3 regions of the Azoarcus sp. DN11 genome follow, and region 1 is predicted to be linked to each of the others. Evidence: riboswitches for the same ligand, from Rfam matches in the RefSeq annotation. Region 1 holds a riboswitch; each other region holds the start of a gene.

Region 1 (6,239 bases):
TCGCGCGGATCGTCACCGCCATCGACAGCAGCACCGCGATGCTGGGCGGGAAGACCTGCACCAGCGCGAGCCAGCTCGCTGCGCCGATGCCGCCGACGACCCAGCCGACGAGCGGGAAGTAGCGCGCGGCGTGGTTCAGGCGCTCGGGCGACCAGGGCACCCAGGCGGGCACCGGCAGGCGGGTGAAGAAACCGAGCGCGGTGAAGAAGAGTTCGAGCTGGTAGCGCATCGCGTGAAGGTGGAGCTCCTTAGTGGCCTTTCCCGCTGATGCCGGCCGAATCGAAGCTCGCCATCTCGTTGAGGAAGTTCGCCGCCGCCTGCAGCAGCGGGAAGGCGAGCGCGGCGCCGGTGCCTTCGCCCAGGCGCAGGTCCAGCTCCATCAGCGGATCGACGCCGAAGTGCGCGAGCTGCGCGGTGTGGCCCGGCTCCTTCGAGCGGTGCGCGAACACGCAGTAGTCGAGGATTTCGGGCGCGATCGCGTGCGCGACGAGCAGGGCGGAAGTGACGATGAAGCCGTCGATCAGGAGCGTCATGTGCTTTTCGGCCGCGCCGAGCATCGCGCCGGCCATCACGGCGATCTCGAAGCCGCCGTATTCGGCGAGCGCCGCGCGCGGATCGGTCGGGCGGCCGCCGCGCGCGAGCGCCTGGCCGAGGAGTTCGCGCTTGCGCACGAGGCCGGCATCGTCGAGGCCGGTGCCGCGGCCGGTCACGGTCATGAGGTCGGCGCCGCCGCCGTTGCCCCCCTCGCCGATCAGGCAGTGCGTCAGCAGCGAGGCCGCGGCGGTGTTGCCGATGCCCATTTCGCCGAAGCCGACGACGTTGCAGCCGTTCGCGGCCAGCGCATGCGCGAGTTCGCGGCCGCGCGCGAGCGCCGCCTCGCATTGCGCAGCGCTCATCGCGGGTTCTTCCAGGTAGTTCGCCGTGCCCGGGCCGAGCTTCGCGTCGATGAGCCCCGGACGCGCGCCGAACTCGTGATTCACGCCGCAGTCGATGACGGTGAGCCCCAGGCCCAGCTGGCGGCTGAAGACGTTGATCGCCGCGCCGCCCGCGAGGAAGTTCTCGACCATCTGCCAGGTCACATCCTGTGGGAAGGCGGAGACGCCCGCGCGCGCCGCGCCGTGGTCGCCGGCGAAGACCATGATGTGCGGCTGGCGGATCTCCGGGGTGAGCGTCTGCTGGATCAGGCCCAGTTGCAGCGCCAGCGGCTCCAGGCGGCCCAGCGCCCCCTGCGGCTTGGTCTTGTTGTCGATGCGCTGCTGGAGTTGGTCCGCGAGCGTGCGATCGGGCGCGTGAATCCGGAATGTCATGATTGCGGGGGGCGTGTGGCCTGAGAGGGCTGCGATGTTAGCACGCGGCCCGGCACCCCCGCCTCAGGACTGGCGGATGCCGTGCGCCCCGTCCTGCTGGCGGTGCAGGCGCTTGCCTTCCTTGGCGCGGCGCATCAGCTTGCCGGCCTGCTTGAGCAGGGTGGCGGCATCGCAGGCGTTGTTCGAGGAGAGCGCGCAGCCGATCGACGCATCGAGGATGAAGGTCTGATCCGCGATATGGACGATCTCGCCGATCGCGGCAGCCGCGGTGTTCGCGACGCGCTGCAGGTCGTCGACGTCGAACACTTCCTCGAGCACGATGACGAACTGGTCGTTCTCGGGGCGCGCGACGGTGTCCTGCTCGCGCACGAGGCTGCGCAGCCGCTGGGCGACCGTCTTCAGGATCTCGTCACCGACTTCCCGTCCGTAGGTTTCATTGATCGACGTGAACTCGTCCACGTCCAGCAGCACGACGCCGGTGCGGGTGTTGTGGCGCTTCGCGCGGATGACGGCCTGGTCGATGCGGTCGGTGAGCAGGAGCTGGTTCGCGAGGCCGGTGAGCGGATCGAGGTGCGAGGTCTGCTGGAAGCGCTGCTCGCCTTCCTGCAGGCGTTCGGTGAGCGCGTCGATTTCCAGGCTGCGCCGTGCCATGCCTTGCGTCAGCAGCTGCTCCGACGCCTGAAGCGCTTCGATCGTGTGCTCGAGGCTTGCGATCTCGTCCGCGGAACGCATGGCGCGCTCGCGCCAGTTTGCGCCGGTGCGCTCGTCCAGCGCCAGCGCCAGCGTCAGCATGCCCAGCGCCGACGTGAGCTGCATCGCGTAGGTGACCGGGCCGTCGCCGCGCAGCAGTCCCGTCTGTGCGAGCAGGTACAGCACCGCGGCGGCCAGCATTGCCGACCAGCCGGCAACGAGCAGCGTCGCGCCGGGCGCGCGCAGCTGCCGGCAGTGCAGGCCGCAGCCGATCGCGAGGAGGGCGAAGGCGGGGCCGATGCCCGCGACGACGGTGTCCGGATAGCTGTCGCGCAGCACGAAGGCACCCGCCAGCGCGATAGCGAATATGGCGGCAAAGGTCTTCAGCGCGATGTCGACGCGCGGCACCAGGGTCGGGGTGCGCAGGAATTCGCGCGTGAACATCGCCGCGCTGAACCCCGCGAGGGCGAGCCCCGCCGGTTCCGCCGCCTTCGCCCAGTTGTCGACTTGCGCGTCGGGCGCGAAGCCATGGACGATCCCGGCCGCGACCTGCCCGAGCCCCGTCCCGAGCGCGAATCCGGCATATTCGAGGTAGTCGCGATCCTTGCTGTGTGCGAACTGCAGCAGGCTGTACAGCAGCAGGGCCACCGCGAAGCCGGCGTAGAACAGCGTGACGGGCAGGTTCATCAGCAGGCGGCCCGCGTCGGCGCCCGCGCTGCCCTGGGCGGATGCGGCGAGCGGAATCGCCAGCAGCGCAGCAAGCACGAGCGGTGGACGAGCGGCAGGGAGCGTGAACCGATCGCTGCCTGGTGCGTTCGCCGGTGGTGTCGCGTGGCCCATGAAGTCCTTGTCGTGCAATTCGTCACGTTGGCCCAATTCTAAGAGGCTATCGTACCGCGTGTGAATAAGCGTTCCCGGGTACGCGCGTCAGGCGGTGCCCTTGAGTGCCAGGGGCAGGCCGGCGGCGACGAAGGTGACGCGCTCGCACGCGGCCGCGAGCATCTGGTTGAGCCGCCCGGCTTCGTCGCGATACAGGCGTCCGAGCGGCGTTTCCGGGACCAGTCCGAGGCCGACTTCGTTGGCGACCAGCAGCACCTGCGCGGGCAGCGCCGGCAGGATGTCGAGCAGCGCGCGGCGTTCGGCCTGCAGGAGCGGCAGGAGGCCGGCGTCCGCCGGGGCGGGAAGGTCGTCGGCGCCGGCCATCAGGTTGGTCAGCCACAAGGTCACGCAGTCAACGATCACGCAGCGGCCTGCGACCGCTTCGCGCCGCAGCGTCGCGGCGAGGGCGAGCGGCGTCTCCACCGTACGCCAGCCTTCCGGGCGGTCGTCCCGGTGACGCCGGATGCGCGCCGCCATTTCGTCGTCGAGGGCTTCCGCCGTTGCGATCACGGTCACGGGCAGTCCGCTCGCGGCGGCGAGGCTTTCGGCGTGGCGGCTCTTGCCCGAGCGGGCGCCGCCGAGGATCAGGTGTGCGGGCATGTCTTTGGAATTGCTTGGATTTTTTGCGCTGCGCGAAATCGCGGAACGCGCTATTATCCGCGTCGCGCCCGGTTTTGGGCGCGACGTGTTTTCAGGTGCCCGACGGCGACTCCCGCCCGAGGGTTAAACGGGAAACAGGTGCGCGGACGGCCCGCCGGGCCGTCGACGCCATGCCTGTGCTGCCCCCGCAACGGTAAGTGGACGCAAGGCGCATCCAACCGCCACTGGACGAGAGTCCGGGAAGGCGATGCGACCGGTCCGGCACTCCACGATGGAGCCCCGGCCAGCCCACGAGCCCGGATACCGGCCCGGACACGAGATGGCGGAAGTGCCGCGGGGAGGCGGCGACGGGCGCGGTGTTCCGCGGTGCTCGGCGTGTGCCCGCCAGGTGCTTCCTTGTTGAATCGACCGGGGAGCGGGGACGCTGACTCCGGCGCAGGGAGACCCCAATGAACATCCGTTTGTCCGCAACCTACGTCGCGGTGACGAGCCTTTTTCTCTCTTCCATCTCCGGAGCGATCGCCAAGGACTTGGACGAGTCGCAACTAGAGACCATCATCGTCACCGCGAATCGCATCGAAACCCCCGATGTCGCGGCGCCTTATGCCTCTGAAGTGCACACGCGCAAGGACATTGAACGCTCGGGCGCAACTTCGCTTGTCGATTACCTCAACCGCCAGTCGTCGGTCCAGTTGATGCCGAACTTCGGTAACCGTTTCACGCCCAGCATCAACATGCGCGGCTACGGTACCAACGACGGCTTCGAGAACGTCGTGATCTCCCTCGACGGGCGCCGTCTCAACAACATCGACTTGGCCCCGCAGCTTATCGGTGCGATTCCGCTTGAGGATATCGACCGCATCGAGATCACCAAGGGTAGCGGATCGGTCGCGTACGGCGACGGCGCTACTGCGGGCTCGATCCAGATCTACACCAAGCCGCGCACCGGAGCCAGCATCGACGTCAATGTCGGCAGCCATGCGGCGCTGGGCTCGACCGCACAGGCTGGATACGTCGGCGAGCGCTTCACGGTGTCGGCGACCGCCGAGCACGACAAGAGCGGCGGGTTCAGCGACAAGGATCCGTCCGGGCATCGTGATTCGTCGACGGCCGACAACTGGCGGATTGGCCTCACCGGCCGCCCGATTGACAAGCTCAAGTTAAGCCTCGATGCGGGCGATGGCCGAATCGATCTGCGCTACCCGAATTCGTTGACCCATTCCCAGTTCCGCGACGACCCGGCGATGAACAACGGACGCAACTACACGCACCAATTTTTCCGCGACGGCTACTGGGCGGTTGGCGCCGACTACGATATTGCGCCGAATTGGCGCCTGACAGCGCGGCACATCGATGAGGACAAGCGCTCGGAGTTCCCGCAGTTCAGCATCCGATTCGACTACCGTTACCTGTCGGACGATATCGCACTGCAATACCTTGGCGATGCCTTGTCGGTGACTGCCGGCCTGCAAACCTTCGACGGCAAACGTGCCGACGCTTCGAGCGAAACGAGCAAGAAGAACGAAGCGGTGTTCGTCCAGGGACAGTACGAAATCGGTCGCCTGATTTTGTCGGCCGGTGCGCGGCGTGAGCGGGTGAAATATGAATTTGATCCGTCCTCCGGCGCGGGGCTTACGGACGACAAGCGGCTGTCGTCCTGGGATCTGGGTGCAAACTACCGTATCGACGACGTTCTGTCCGTGTTCGGCAACTACAACTATTCGTATCAGGCCCCGGACATCGATCGATTCTTTGTTCCGGTTTTTGATGCGGATTTCAATCTGGTCGGGGCTGAATTCAACGGCTTTATTAAGCCAATGAGGGTGCGTACCCTTACCCTGGGTCTGAATCATGTGCTACCCATCAATCGTCTGAAGCTCGGCGTGTTCCATGCCGGACTGCGTGACGAGATCTACGATTTCAAGCCCAGCGCATTCACCGATATCAATACGAACCTCGATAAGTCGCACAAGTACGGGCTGGAGGTGCAGGACACATGGCGTATTTCGCCGATGTTGACCGGCGTGCTGAACTACTCGTGGACGCGCGCCATCATCGATCACGAGGATATGGGTGGCGGTGCCTTCAACGGAAAGGAGTTGCCGGGTGCGCCGCGCAACAACGTCGTGCTCGGACTGAATTTTGCGGTCAGCGACCGGGATAATCTCTATCTTTCGCACACTTGGCGGAGCAAGACTTGGGCAGCGGACGACTTCGACAACAACAACGAGCAGCGCCAGCGCGCCTACCAATCGACCGACATTGCGTATCGTCATCGTCTCGACAAGGTCGAGCTGTATGCGGCTGTGTCCAATTTGTTCAACTACAAGAACGGCACTTGGGTGCGCGACGACGCGATCTATCCGGTCGACTTCGAGCGTACATGGAAGGTCGGCGCGAAGCTGTCGTTCTGACGCCGACAGGCGCTACGCTGTGACGCGTCCGACCGTGCTGCCAGTCCTTGCCGCGCTCGTGGTCGCGGCGGGGCTCGCCTTCGGCTGGGCCCTGTCCGCGGGCGACCTCCCGGTCGCCTTCGGCGAGGTCTTCGCTGCGCTCTTCCGTGGTGCCGAAGGCATGGCGGCGGACGTCGTGCGCGAGCTGCGCCTGCCGCGCGCGGTGGCGGGCTTCGTGTGCGGCGGGCTGCTCGCGCTCGCCGGCGCGCTGATGCAGGTGCTGCTCCGCAATCCGCTCGCCGACCCCTACGTGCTGGGCATCTCCGGCGGGGCGGCGGTGGGGGCGCTGCTGGCGATCCTGGTCGGCCTC
Region 2 (6,239 bases), 870 kb from region 1:
GTCATCGTCAGACTACCCAATCAAAAAAGCCGCTCTCCTAAACCAGGATGAGCGGCTTTTTTACGTCAACCGTGGACATTCCGTTTCCATGCAGATTTGTTGTATGTTGCTGGCAACAGGCAGCGTGCTGTCTGGGGCGTCCGATCCGTGTGAAGTGTTCGTTTCGCAATTCGCTGCGTGACACCATTCAAGGGAGATAAAACATGCATCGCATCCGATCGCGCAAGGCAGCGGTGTGCGCCGCGCTTTGTGCCGGCATCATGGTTTTTGGCGTCGCCTATGCTGAAAAACCCGATCACGCTGGTGGCGGAGGTTGGCAGCGGGAGAACGGACATGGTGGAAAGGGCGGGCAGCACAAACGCGACCGTGACGAGGGCGGGGATGCGGATCGGGACAGTCGTGATCGCGGTGCGCGCCTGGGGGATGAAGGTTCGCAGCGGGTGGTGAGCCGGTTCGAGCAACGTGATCGGACGGTCATCCGCGAATACTTCACGCGCGAGGGCGGTTCGGGGAGGTGTCCTCCGGGGTTGGCGAAAAAGGGAAACGGGTGCATGCCGCCCGGGCAGGCGAGAAAGTGGGCGGTGGGGCGTGCGTTGCCGCGCGATGTCGCGTATTACGATCTGCCGCCGGCGCTCACGGTCGAACTCGGGGTGCCTCCGGCGGGGCACAAGTTCGTTCGCGTCGCAGGCGATATCCTGATGATTGCGGTCGGCACTGGCATGGTTGTCGATGCCATCCAGGACCTGGGCGGAATGTGACTGCGAAGGTGCTCTGGGCCAGCCGGTGATCGGCAGTCAGGCGTGGGGGCAAGGGTATTGACTGAAGAGATGCTCGTCGGGACAATGGTGAACGATTCGGCCATGACGATGCAATTGCGATCGTCGGAACACGGTGCGAGCTTGCTCAATTCCGTGGCGGGCCCGCCGCTGTAACCGGGGACGAATGTCGCCAGGGTGACGGAACGATTCCGGGCATCCGGCCACTGTCGTGGAGTACCACGATGGGAAGGCGCGACAGGCAGGTTGATCCGGAAGCCAGAAGACGTGCCGTAATCGACTGTTTTGTAGCTGGAACCAATGGCAAGGGTTTCGCTGTCCGCACTTGGCAGTGCGGCAGCGGAGCCCTTTTTGTTTTTGTGTTTGGACAAACAGGAGAATCGGATGCCTTCGACTGATATCAAGCAAGAGTTCGCAAAGAACGCCGCCCCCGCCGCTGCAAGCGGCGCGCTCCCGGTGCACAGGCCCGCGATCATCGCGACGCGCAAGCGTTGCGAGGCGGATGGGGTGGGTTTGTCTCACTACGTTCTGATGGATCGCAGGGAGAAGCGATGAGCGGCTCGGCTTTGATGAGCAACGCCCCCTCTGCGGGGCGTTATGCCAATCTCGGCAATGGCGCGAGCCTGATTCCGTTCGACATCGGACATGACGACTATATGGCCTTGAGCGACCCGGACAGTGCGTTCTGGGCGCTCGTTCGCAAGGACAAGCTCGCGGACACGCTGACCGATAGTGCCTTGATGTTGAACTATCAGGCAAAGGCAAAGGATTTCGCGCGCGAGTTGCATGCGCTGCGTTTCGAGCTGAAGCCCTCGGCCGTTTATGTCAATCCGACGGAGCGGTGCAACCTGAACTGCACGTATTGCTACATTCCGGAGGGAATGCGCCGCGGTGGGCAGCACATGGACGCCGACCGGTTGGTGGACGCGCTGGGGCGGCTACGGTCCTACTTTTCGACGGTGCTTCCCGACGGGCGCAAGCCGCGCGTGATTTTTCACGGTGCCGAGCCGTTGATGAATCGGGCCGCCTTGTTCGCCGCGATCGATGCGTTCAAGGATGATTACGTGTTCGGGGTGCAAACGAACGCGACGCTGCTCGATGACGAGGCGATCGGGTTTCTCGCCGATCGGCAGGTGAGCATCGGCCTGTCGCTCGACGGGCCGCTGGCCGAGACGACCGATGCGACCCGCCTGACCTTCGGCGGCAAGAGTGTGCACGACAAGGTGCTCCGGGCGATGGAGGCGCTGCGGGGGTATTCGGCGTGGAGCGTGATCGCGACGTGCACGGAGAAGAACCTCGATCAACTCGTGCCGCTGGTGGAGCTGTTCCATGCCCGCGAAGTGCCGACCTGCATGCTGAATGCAGTGCGTTGCACCTTGCCGGGAGCGCGTACGGTGCGACCGGATGATGACTCGCTGGCGCGTGCCTTCATCGCAGCGGTGGAACGAACGCATGCGCTGTATCGCGAGACGGGGCGGAAGATGGTGGTCGCGAACTTTGCGAACATTCTGCTGGCGATCCTTGCACCGACCGCACGCCGGCTGATGTGCGATATCTCGCCGTGCGGTGGGGGGCGCGCGTTCTTCGCCCTGGCGCCCGACGGGGGGCTCTTCCCGTGCAGCGAGTTCATCGGCCTGGATGCGTTCCGCGGGGGCAACCTGTTCACCGACCGCATCGAGGATGTGCTGGAGAGCGAGGCATTCCGGAAGGTGACGGGACGGAACGTCGACCGTATCGATCCCTGCAAGGGGTGCGCGATCCGGCATTTCTGCGGCTCGCCGTGCCCGGCCGAGGCGCACGAGATGAACGGCGGGATGGACCGCGTCGGGGCGTTCTGCGGCTTCTACGAGGAGCAGACGCGCTATGCTTTTCGCTTGATCGCCGACGGGAAGGCGAACGACTTCCTTTGGGATGGCTGGGATGCCGAGGTAGAGAGCAGTTTCGACTTCGTGCTGCCCTGAGCCAGTCATCAGCGGCTGTGATTGCGCGCGGGCCCGCCCGGGAGAGTTCCCGGGCGGGCCTTTTAGTTCATGCGCTGCCGAGGTGGCGGCCGCCTCCGCCGGGGCGGGCGTTGCCGGCGGAATCGTAGAGTTGTGGCTGCCTGGATGCGTCGAGAAGGATCGACATCGCGGCCTGGTTATGCTGGAGACGCTCGGTGATGAGCTTGCCGTTGAGGTCGTTGCGGGCCCGCGCGTCGCATGCGAGTGCGTGGATTTCGTCCCAGCGCCTGAGGGTGTCGGGGAGCGGTTGGCAGACTTCGCGGATCGCGGTGTCGGAGTTCGGGCGACGAAGCCGGCCGAGCAGCAGGGCGCGGTCGCTGTGGATGCGCTGCAACTGGTGGAAGCGCTCCGTTTTTTCGCGCGTGAGAACGAGCAGACCGTCGGCGTCGCCGGCGATGAGCAGGGATTCCTCGCGCTCGAGTAGCGCGAGGAATCCGCGCAGCAGCACGGCTTCGCTGTCGATCAGCTGGACGAGTCGCTGAAGTTCGGGCTGCAGGCTCACGGAGCTTATTATTTCTGCGTGTCGAGCATCTGGCGAACGCTTTCGATCAGGCCGTCGGCGATGCGGTTGGCGTCGATCTTGAAGCGCCCTTCGCTGATGGCCTGACGGATTTCATCGACACGGCGGTGGTCGACCTCGGGAGTCGAGGCAATCACCGCTTCGGCCTTGTTGAGGCTGGACGAGAGCGACGACAGTTCGACTTTCTCTTCGGTCGAGGAGCTGCTCGCAAGCGTCGTGCTCGCGGCGGGGCGTTTCTCACGGGCGCCGCTCGCCGGGGCGGCCCCTGGCGATTTGAGTGATCCTTCGATTTTCATGGCGCTACTCCCATTAAGCGGTCTCTGACCGTATCAACGACCGCCCGAGGGAAAACTTTAGGCGTTTTTTTGCCGACGTGCGAGCGCTCAGAAATCGAGCTCCACGGTGCCATCGGTGCGTGCCTTGCCCGAGACGACTTGTCCGTTATTCAAGCGGATCCGGACCGGTTCGCCGGCGGCGGCGGCGTTCAGGGCGCGGCCTTCGCTGGTGACGGTGAATCCGCTGCCGGCGCCGACGATCTTGACATTCTGGCCCTGGCGTACGGTTTGCGGGAGGCGGAGCATGTCGGCGCGCAGGGGGTTGCCGGCGGCGATCGTGTAGCGCGCGTTATGGCCGACGGCCTGGGTCATGTCCGTCAGCGTGTTGGGGGCCTCGCCGGCGAGATCGCCGGTGCGTCGTTCGAGGTCCGCGGGCGAGATGATCTGGCCCGCGCGGATGGGGCGCGCGGTGACGAGGTACTCGCCGACGACGGAAACCTGGGCGGGGACATAGACGGTCCAGTTGACGGGCGATTCGCAACGCACGCCGACGTTGATCCGGCCCCACGCACGCGTGCCGGGCGGGAGAAAGGGCGTGAGCTCGGCGCACGGCGGGAGCTGGTTCTGCGGGTCGAGACCCTCGACCGTGACGCCGATTTTCCCCGGCAGGCCGGACGTCTGCTGGCCGAGAAAGGTCATCACGACCTGCCGAACCGGTTGCAGGGGCTGCTGCGCGCTGGCGTTCCCGCCCGCGAGCGTGAGGCCCAGGGTGAGCGGCAGGAATACGGCGGCATGGCGGAAGGATGGGGACATGAGAAGAGGCGCGGGCATGGCGCGCATTGCACCATGCGGCAGGCCGCTCGGCAACCGGCAAGATTTTCCGTGGCGCTTGCCGGGTGATGCCGGAGGGATGTCGAAAGCGGCTGAATTGGCCGGTTTTTGCCGGTCTTATCGCGGCAAGCGGCTTGTCGGGGCAGGACTAACATCCCTGGCATGGAAGGTGCAATGAGGCGAATGCCGGCTGATGGCCTTTACGGCAGTTGGCGGCGGAACTTGAGGTGATGCCATGAAGACCCAACTCGACAGCGCGCTGCAGTTTCATCAGACGGCCCTGAACCTGCAGGCGCAGCGGCAGCAGATGCTGGCGTCGAACATCGCGAACGCGGATACGCCGAACTACAAGGCGCGCGACGTCGATTTTCGTGCCGCGTTGAAGGGGGCGATGGGCGAGCGCATGGGGCCGCTCGAACTGACGGGCACGTCGTCGCGCCACCTAGGCGTGGCTGCGGAGACTCCGTTCGGGGCCTTCGTCGGGTTTCGCCGGGAGTTCCAGTCGAGTGTGGATGGCAACACGGTGAACATGGACGTGGAGCGTGCTGCCTTCGCCGAGAACGCGGTGCATTACGAGGCGAGCGTGACCTTCATCAACGGCCTGCTGCGCAGCATGCAGACGGCGATCACCGGTCAGTGAGGGGAGGGCAGGCGTCCATGAGCATGTTCAATGTTTTTGCGATTGCGGGTTCGGCGCTGCATGCGCAATCCGCACGCCTGAATGCGACGGCGTCGAACCTCGCGAACGCGGATAGCGTCGCCGGGCCGGACGGGCAGCCGTATCGCGCGAAGCAGGTGGTGTTCACGGCGACGCCGGTGGCGGGGCCGGGCGGGGTCGGCGTGAAGGTGTCGGACGTCGTCGAGAGTGCGGAGCCGGGGCGGCTGCAGTATGACCCCAGCAATCCGGCGGCGAACGGGGAAGGGTATGTGACGATGTCGAACGTGAATGTGGTCGAGGAGATGACCAACATGATTTCGGCATCGCGCGCGTACCAGGCCAACGCGGAAGTGATGAATACGGCGCGCACGCTGCTGCAGCGTACGCTGCAGATCGGACAGTAAGGGTTCCTGGAGCGGATCATGGCAACGGTCAACAACACGGTTTCGGCGGCGGCAGATTCGGCACTGGCCTTACTCGCGCGGAAGGACAAGCCCGAGGCGAAAGCGGACGCGAATGGCCAGGGCCGCTTTCTCACGCTGCTGACCGCGCAGCTGAAGAATCAGGATCCGATGAATCCGCTGGACAACGCGCAGGTGACTTCGCAACTCGCGCAGATCAGCACGGTGGATGGCATCGAGCGGCTCAACACGATGCTGACGCAACTGCTCGGCGGTCAACAGTCCGCCGAGTCCCTGCAGGCGGCGTCGCTGGTCGGGCGCGGGGTGCTGATTCCGGGCAACAGCCTGAAGCTGGGCGACGCGGGGTCGATCGGCGGTTTTGCGCTCGACGTGCCTGCCGATGCGGTGACGATGCACATCAAGGACGCGCAGGGCCTGGAGGTCGCGGCGGTCAACCTGGGGTCCTTCGCCGAGGGGACGCACAACTTCCAGTGGGACGGCACGACGCTCGGCGGCAGCCGTGCGGCCAACGGCAAGTACAAGGTGAGCATCGAGGCGGTGACCGGCGGCAAGTCCGTGCAGGCGGAGGTCCTCGAGTTCGGGGCGGTATCTAGCGTGGTGCGCGGCACCAAGGGGACCGACCTCCAGATTGGCGACCTCGGCATCGTGAAGATGTCCGACGTCAGGCAGATTGTTTGAGACTGAAGGTCCAGGGAGACGATCATGGCATTCCAGCAAGGCTTGAGCGGACTGAATTCCTCGTCCAAAGCCCTCGATG
Region 3 (6,239 bases), 1.2 Mb from region 1:
AGGATGCTGATGCCGCCGAGGATGCCGAGGCGCGCATTGAGCGTCTTCTTCGCCATCTCCTCGCCGCCCGGCACGGAGATCGTCACTTCCAGGCTGTCGCCCGCGGCGAGGATCGCGGCGCCGGCGCGCGCGACGTTCTCGCAGATGTTCTTGCGCGGTACCGGGTTGATCGCCGGACCGCCGACTTCGAGCCCGAGCCCCGGTTTCGTGACGACGCCCACGCCCGGCCCGCCCTTCAGGATCACCTCACCGCCGCCGGCGCGGATGCGGCGCACGTCGACGGTCAGGTGCGCCTTGTCGGTCGCGTCCGGGTCGTCGCCCGCGTCCTTGATGCTCACCGCGTGGGCGCAATCGCCTTCGACGCGCCCGTCGGTGATGCGGAACGTCACGTGTGTCGTGTTCGGCAGCACGCACTCGATCTCGGCCGGCACTGCGCCGTGCACAAGGCCGAGGGTCGCCGCGGTCGCCGCGGCGGCCGAGTTCGCGCCGGTCGTGAAGCCCGAGCGGTTGCCGCGCTCGCGCTTCGCGTCGCCCTTGCGCACTTTCTCCGGCACGGCGTGACCCGCTGCCATCGTTCGACTCCGTATGTTCGTTTACGCCGCCGACGCCTGCTGCTCGCGCTGGCGCGCTTCCGCCAGGCCCAGCAGCGCATGGATCGCCGCGACGACCAGCGTCGAGCCGCCCTTGCGCCCGCGGATCACGATCCACGGCACATCGGCGACTTCCGCCATCAGGTCCTTCGACTCCGCCGCCGACACGAAGCCGACCGGCATGCCGATCACGAGCGCCGGCCGCGCCCCTTCCTCGCGGATCAGACGCACGACCTCGATCAGCGCCGTCGGCGCGTTGCCGATGCCGACGATCGCGCCGTCGAGCAGTCCCTGGCGATGGGCCTTGCGCATCGCCTGCACGGCACGCGTGGTCTCCTCGACCTTCGCCTGCTCGATCACGTCCTCGTCCGAAATGAACTGATGGGTCGTGATGCCGAAGTGCGCGAGGCGCGAGGCCGACAGCCCGACGCAGATCATCTCGACGTCCGCGACGACGCGCGTGCCGCCCGCGAGGATCGCTTCCAGACCCGCCGCGACCGCATCCGCGTGGAAGTCCGTGAGGCCGTTGAATTCGAAGTCCGCGTTCGCGTGGATCATGCGGCGCACGACCGGCCATTGCTCCGGCCGGTACTCGTGGCTGCCGACCTCGGCGTCGATGATCGCAAAGGAATCGTGCTCGATCGCGCGTCCGGCGGCGGTGAGCTGTTCGGTGACGACGTTGCTGTTCATGGTTTAGGCGTGAGCGTGGTGAGCGCAGCCGGCGTGCGGCGCGTGATTGTGGGAGCAGGCGTGGCCGTGGTCATGACCGTGGTGGTCATGGCCGCCATCGTGGTGATGAGGGTGGTCGTGCCCGGCATGGTCGTGATGACCGGCGGTATGGCTATGGTCGTGCAGGTGCTCGGCCTCGGCAGCGAGGCGATACTTGCAGCCGTCGCATTCGAGCAGCGATTCTTCGTCGCTTGCGGCGCCGGCGACGCGCGCTTCGACCAGCTCGAAGATCCCTTTATCCAAACCGAAATGCGTGCCCAGCGCGAACGCGATCTGCGGATACTGCGCACGCAGGCGCGCGAGCTGCGCGTCGATGCGCTCGATCAGCACGCCCGTGAAGAGATACACCGGCACGACCGCGATCTGCGTCATGCCCAGGCGCACCTGGCGCTGCACGGCGGTCTCCAGCCGCGGCCAGGTCACGCCGGTGAAGGCGAGGTCGACGAGCTCGTGGTCGGTGGCCTCGAACACCCAGCGCGCCATCTTCGCGAGCTCGCCGTTCGCACCGGCATCAGACGATCCGCGGCCGAGCAGGATCACGCCGGTCGTGCAGGGATCGGGCACGTGCAGCGCGTGCATCAGCCCGTCGAGCCGGCCCATCAGCACGTCGAAAATCTCGCGCCCCATGCCGAGGTGGCGCGTGCACCCGAAGGCAACCCCCGGATGGCGCTCGCGCGCATGCCCGATCGCGGCCGGGATCTCCATCTTCACGTGGCCCGCGGCATTCAGGATGAAGGGGATCACGATCACGCGCTTCGCTCCCGCCGCGGCGCGATCCAGCCCGGTGTCGAGCAGCACGTCGGCGTACTCGATGAAGCAGGCCTCGATGCGCCACTCCGGGCGGCGCGCGCGCCACTCGGCGGCAAAGTGCTCGATCTCGTCGTTGCCCGCGCGGTTGCGCGAGCCGTGGCCGACCAGCAGGATGGTGGTGTCGTGCATCATGCGTTCTCCGTGACGGAGGCCCGGCGGAAGCGGTGGCTGAAGCTCGGGTCGTAGAGTTTGGAACGGGCAATCTCGGGCCAGTCACGCGCGCCCAGCGCCGGGCTCGCGATGATCATCGCCTGCGAGGCGATCTTCTCGGCCTGGCACTTCTTCTTGATGTCGGCGAGCGTGCCGCGGACGATCTTCTCCTCGCCCGGCCAGCTCGCCTTCTGCACGACCAGGATCGGCGCGTCCTCCGGCCAGCCGGCGCGGCGCAGCGCGTCCTGCACCTCGTGCAGCAGCGTGATCGACAGGAAGATGCACAGCGTCGTGCGGTGCGCCGCGAGCGCATCGAGTTCCTCGCCGGCGGGCATCGGCGTGCGGCCGGCGACGCGCGTGAGGATCACGGTCTGCGTGACTTCCGGCAGCGTCAGCGTCTCGCCCGCCGCGGCGGCCGAGGCGAGCGCGGAGGACACCCCCGGCACGACCTTCCACGGCACGCCGGCCGCATCAAGGAGCCGCGTCATCTCGACCAGCGCGCCGTAGAGTCCGGGGTCGCCGGTCTGCAGACGTACGACCGTCTCGCAGCGCGACGCGGCGTCGATCAGCCACGCGCCCATCTGCTCGAGCGTCATGTCCTTCGAGTCGCGGATCGCGCAGCCTTCGGGCGCATGGAGTGTCGCAGCCTGGTCGACGAGCGAGCCCGCGAACAGGATCCCGCCCGCCTGTTCGAGCAGGCGACGACCTTTCACGGTGATCAGGTCCGGATCGCCCGGGCCGGCGCCGACGAACCACACGGTGCCGGGCTTGTGATCGGATTGCATGACGACTCCCCGACGCGCATTCACGACGCGCGTGTGATGGAAACAACGCACCGGGAAGCGGAAGGAAGCTGAATCTGATCGATGCTTGCGGCAGAGGGGGAAAAGCCCGCGACAGCCGCGATCGGAATCCAGTGACACGCCCACACCCCGGGGCAAACGAAACTGCTTACTCGATCGGGCCGGTCTTCTGGCTTGCCTTCTCCCGGACTCCGCCGCCTTCCCGAGCGCAGGGCTCAGTGGCGTGTGGCGGATCCGTCAGGCTTACAGCAGCGGGGGCTGCGCCGGACTGGTCGGAAGCATGCGCTCCCGGACGTCACCGGACTTCCCGTTTCACCCCGTCGTGCGGTTGCACGGCAGGGAACCCGGATCGAAACACGCGAAGAATAGGCGAAGCTCGAGGTGCAATGCAAGAGCCTGTTGCGTCAATTTGCCGGTCGTTTTGCCGGCCGGCCCCGCGAAATATCCCGGCGTATGCAGGCCGCGTTCCGCCGCGATGCGGATACGGTTATGCTGGCGGATATGACACAGATTTCCGCCGATTCCGCCATGACGCCACCCGTCACCAGCGCCGGTGCCGTCCCGTCGTATCTGTCGCGCACCTATCACTGGGCCTACCTGAGCCGTCGCACGCTGCCCTGGCTCGACCGCTCGCTGGTGGTCTCCGCGATCCTCTGGGGTAACGCCGAGCGCCTGATGCGCGCGGCGGTGGAGGAGTTCTCGCCGGGGGAGCGGCTGCTGCAGGCGGCCTGCGTGTATGGCCGCTTCTCGCGCATGCTCGCCGAGCGCGTCGGCCCCGGAGGGGCACTGGACGTCGTCGATGTCGCGCCGATCCAGGTCGCCAACGCCCGCCGCAAGCTCGACGGCCTCGCGCACGCGCAGGTACGCCAGGGCGATCTGGCGCGGCCCGGCTGCGTCGTCGCCGAAGCCAGCGACGCCGTGTGCTGCTTCTTCCTGCTGCATGAAGTGCCGCCGATCGAGCGTGCGTGCATCGTGCACAACCTGTTGGGGGCGGTGCGTCCGGGCGGCAAGATCGTGTTCGTCGATTACCACCGCACCCGCCCGTGGCACCCCTTGCGGCCCATCATGGCGCAGGTGTTCCGCTGGCTCGAGCCGTTCGCGCCCTCGCTGCTCGACACCGACATCACCACGCTATCGCCGCTGGGCGAGGCCTTTACATGGAAAAAGACCACCTGTTTCGGTGGTCTTTACCAGAAGCTCGTCGGGGTGCGGCGCGGCTGAGCCGCGCCGGCCGCGGGTGATGCTCAGTCGCCGCGGCTGCCCGGTTTGGCGTTGAAGAGCGCCGCGCGCGGCGCGGGACGACGGCCCGCCTCCGGACGCTGCGCGGGCTGACGCGGTGCTTCCGCCGATCGCGGGGCGCGGTTTGCGCCGGCGTCCTGCGGGCGCTTCGCGTTCGGCTCGCCGGCGCGCGGATTGCGGCCGTTCTGCCCTTCGGGGCGCGCTGGACGGTTCCCCGCTCCGGCCGCTTCGCCCTGCCGTACCGGTTGGCGGTTCGGCGCATGGCTTTGCGCACGGGGCGCCGGGCGTTCCGACTGCGGCTGGCGCGGTGCGCGGCCGTCGTTACGGCGGCCGGACTGGCGCGGGTCGCGTGGCGGGCGGTCGTTGTCGCCCGGGTCGGGGGCGTGCGTCACGAAGGCCGGCACGGGGGTGCGATCAATGGTGCGCTTGATGAGGCGCTCGATCGACGCCAGGTAGGGCTTCTCCTCGCTGTCGACCAGGGAGATCGCCTTGCCGGTCGCGCCCGCGCGGCCGGTGCGGCCGATGCGGTGCACGTAGTCTTCCGGCACGTTCGGCAGCTCGAAGTTCACGACCTGCGGCAACTGGTCGATATCCAGGCCGCGCGCCGCGATGTCGGTCGCGACGAGCACCGGCAGCGAGTTGTCCTTGAACTGCGACAGCGCCTTGGTGCGCGCCGATTGGCTCTTGTTGCCATGGATCGCGGCGGCCGGGATGCCGTGCTTGCCGAGGTATTCGGCGAGCCGGTTCGCCCCGTGCTTGGTGCGCGTGAACACCAGCACCTGGTGCCAGTCGTGCTCCTTCACCAGATGCACCAGCAGGTCGCGCTTCTGCTTCTGCGGCACCAGATACACCGACTGCTCGACGAGCTCGGTGGTCGTGTTGCGGCGCGCGACTTCGACGCAGCCCGGATTGTTGAGCAGGCCGTTGGCGAGCGAACGGATCTCGTCCGAGAAGGTCGCCGAGAACAACAGGTTCTGGCGCTGTTTCGGCAGCAGCGCGAGCACCTTGCGGATGTCGCGGATGAAACCCATGTCGAGCATGCGGTCGGCTTCGTCGAGGACGAGGATCTCGACGCCCGACAGGTCGATCGTTTTCTGCCCGGCGTGGTCGAGCAGGCGCCCCGGCGTCGCGACGAGGATGTCGACGCGCTTCTTCAGTGCTGCGATCTGCGGATTGATGTTCACGCCGCCGAACATGACCATCGAGGTCAGCGGCAGGTGCTTGCCGTAGGTCTGCACCGATTCCTCGACCTGCGCCGCGAGCTCGCGCGTCGGGGTGAGGATCAGGCAGCGCGGGCGGCCGGGTTTCGCCGCCGCGGGCGTCGTCGACAGGCGGTGCAGCAGCGGCAGCGTGAAGCCGGCGGTCTTGCCGGTGCCGGTCTGGGCCGCGGCGAGCAGGTCGCCGCCGGCCAGCACCAGCGGAATCGCCTGTGCCTGGATCGGCGTCGGCCGCGTGTAGCCGGACTCGGAAATGGCGCGCAAAAGAGGTTCGGCCAGTCCGAGACTGGCGAAGGATGCTTCGGAATTGATCAAGTGGGATGCTCCAGCGACGGCCTGCCGCTGCGTTGCGAGCGGCACCAATCGAGGCGGGCGGGGGACGTGCGACCGGGAAAACGGGTCGTCAGCGGTCGTTAGGGGAAGGCTGCGGCCGATTGGCAAGGCGCGCAGGTGTTGTAATTGTACACATCCTTCTTGCGCCGCAGCAAGCGGTAGGTGCCTCGCGCAGTTCCGGTTTTCGCGGCTTTAGCCTTGATTTATATGCAATTTGTGGGTGCGCGTATTACTAAGGTGCACTGTTGCGTTTATCGCTGGTTCAGTATATTCCGTGTTTCCAGCAAGGTTTTATAGCGGAGTACCGCTCATGGCAGCCGTCCGAACCCGCCTCTCGCTCACCCGCGCCCGCCTCGCCCGCACACTCG

Evidence for each region. Region 1 has a riboswitch for cobalamin ahead of CDA09_RS02630 (TonB-dependent receptor). Riboswitches for the same ligand answer to the same signal wherever they lie in the genome.
Region 2: another riboswitch for cobalamin. It lies ahead of cbpA (modified peptide precursor CbpA); the one in region 1 lies ahead of CDA09_RS02630 (TonB-dependent receptor).
Region 3: another riboswitch for cobalamin. It lies ahead of cobM (precorrin-4 C(11)-methyltransferase); the one in region 1 lies ahead of CDA09_RS02630 (TonB-dependent receptor).

Annotation. Positions count from the first base shown of each region.
Region 1 is NZ_CP021731.1:585,792-592,030, forward strand. Features, by position in the region: gene CDA09_RS02610 (adenosylcobinamide-GDP ribazoletransferase) at 1-229, opposite strand, end outside; gene cobT (nicotinate-nucleotide--dimethylbenzimidazole phosphoribosyltransferase) at 249-1,307, opposite strand; gene CDA09_RS02620 (diguanylate cyclase) at 1,371-2,873, opposite strand; gene cobU (bifunctional adenosylcobinamide kinase/adenosylcobinamide-phosphate guanylyltransferase) at 2,925-3,476, opposite strand; cobalamin riboswitch at 3,563-3,800, shown strand; gene CDA09_RS02630 (TonB-dependent receptor) at 3,926-5,890, shown strand; gene CDA09_RS02635 (FecCD family ABC transporter permease) at 5,910-6,239, shown strand, end outside.
Region 2 is NZ_CP021731.1:1,459,744-1,465,982, forward strand. Features, by position in the region: rRNA gene rrf (5S ribosomal RNA) at 1-13, shown strand, start outside; gene CDA09_RS06685 (hypothetical protein) at 204-758, shown strand; cobalamin riboswitch at 848-1,065, shown strand; gene cbpA (modified peptide precursor CbpA) at 1,161-1,331, shown strand; gene cbpB (peptide-modifying radical SAM enzyme CbpB) at 1,328-2,737, shown strand; gene CDA09_RS06700 (flagella synthesis protein FlgN) at 2,805-3,278, opposite strand; gene flgM (flagellar biosynthesis anti-sigma factor FlgM) at 3,287-3,592, opposite strand; gene flgA (flagellar basal body P-ring formation chaperone FlgA) at 3,680-4,384, opposite strand; gene flgB (flagellar basal body rod protein FlgB) at 4,638-5,042, shown strand; gene flgC (flagellar basal body rod protein FlgC) at 5,060-5,464, shown strand; gene CDA09_RS06725 (flagellar hook assembly protein FlgD) at 5,483-6,160, shown strand; gene flgE (flagellar hook protein FlgE) at 6,185-6,239, shown strand, end outside.
Region 3 is NZ_CP021731.1:4,325,059-4,331,297, reverse strand. Features, by position in the region: gene CDA09_RS20130 (cobalt-precorrin-5B (C(1))-methyltransferase) at 1-572, opposite strand, end outside; gene CDA09_RS20125 (precorrin-8X methylmutase) at 594-1,280, opposite strand; gene CDA09_RS20120 (sirohydrochlorin chelatase) at 1,284-2,258, opposite strand; gene cobM (precorrin-4 C(11)-methyltransferase) at 2,258-3,064, opposite strand; cobalamin riboswitch at 3,225-3,445, opposite strand; gene rquA (rhodoquinone biosynthesis methyltransferase RquA) at 3,611-4,303, shown strand; gene CDA09_RS20105 (DEAD/DEAH box helicase) at 4,327-5,850, opposite strand; gene CDA09_RS20100 (M48 family metallopeptidase) at 6,182-6,239, shown strand, end outside.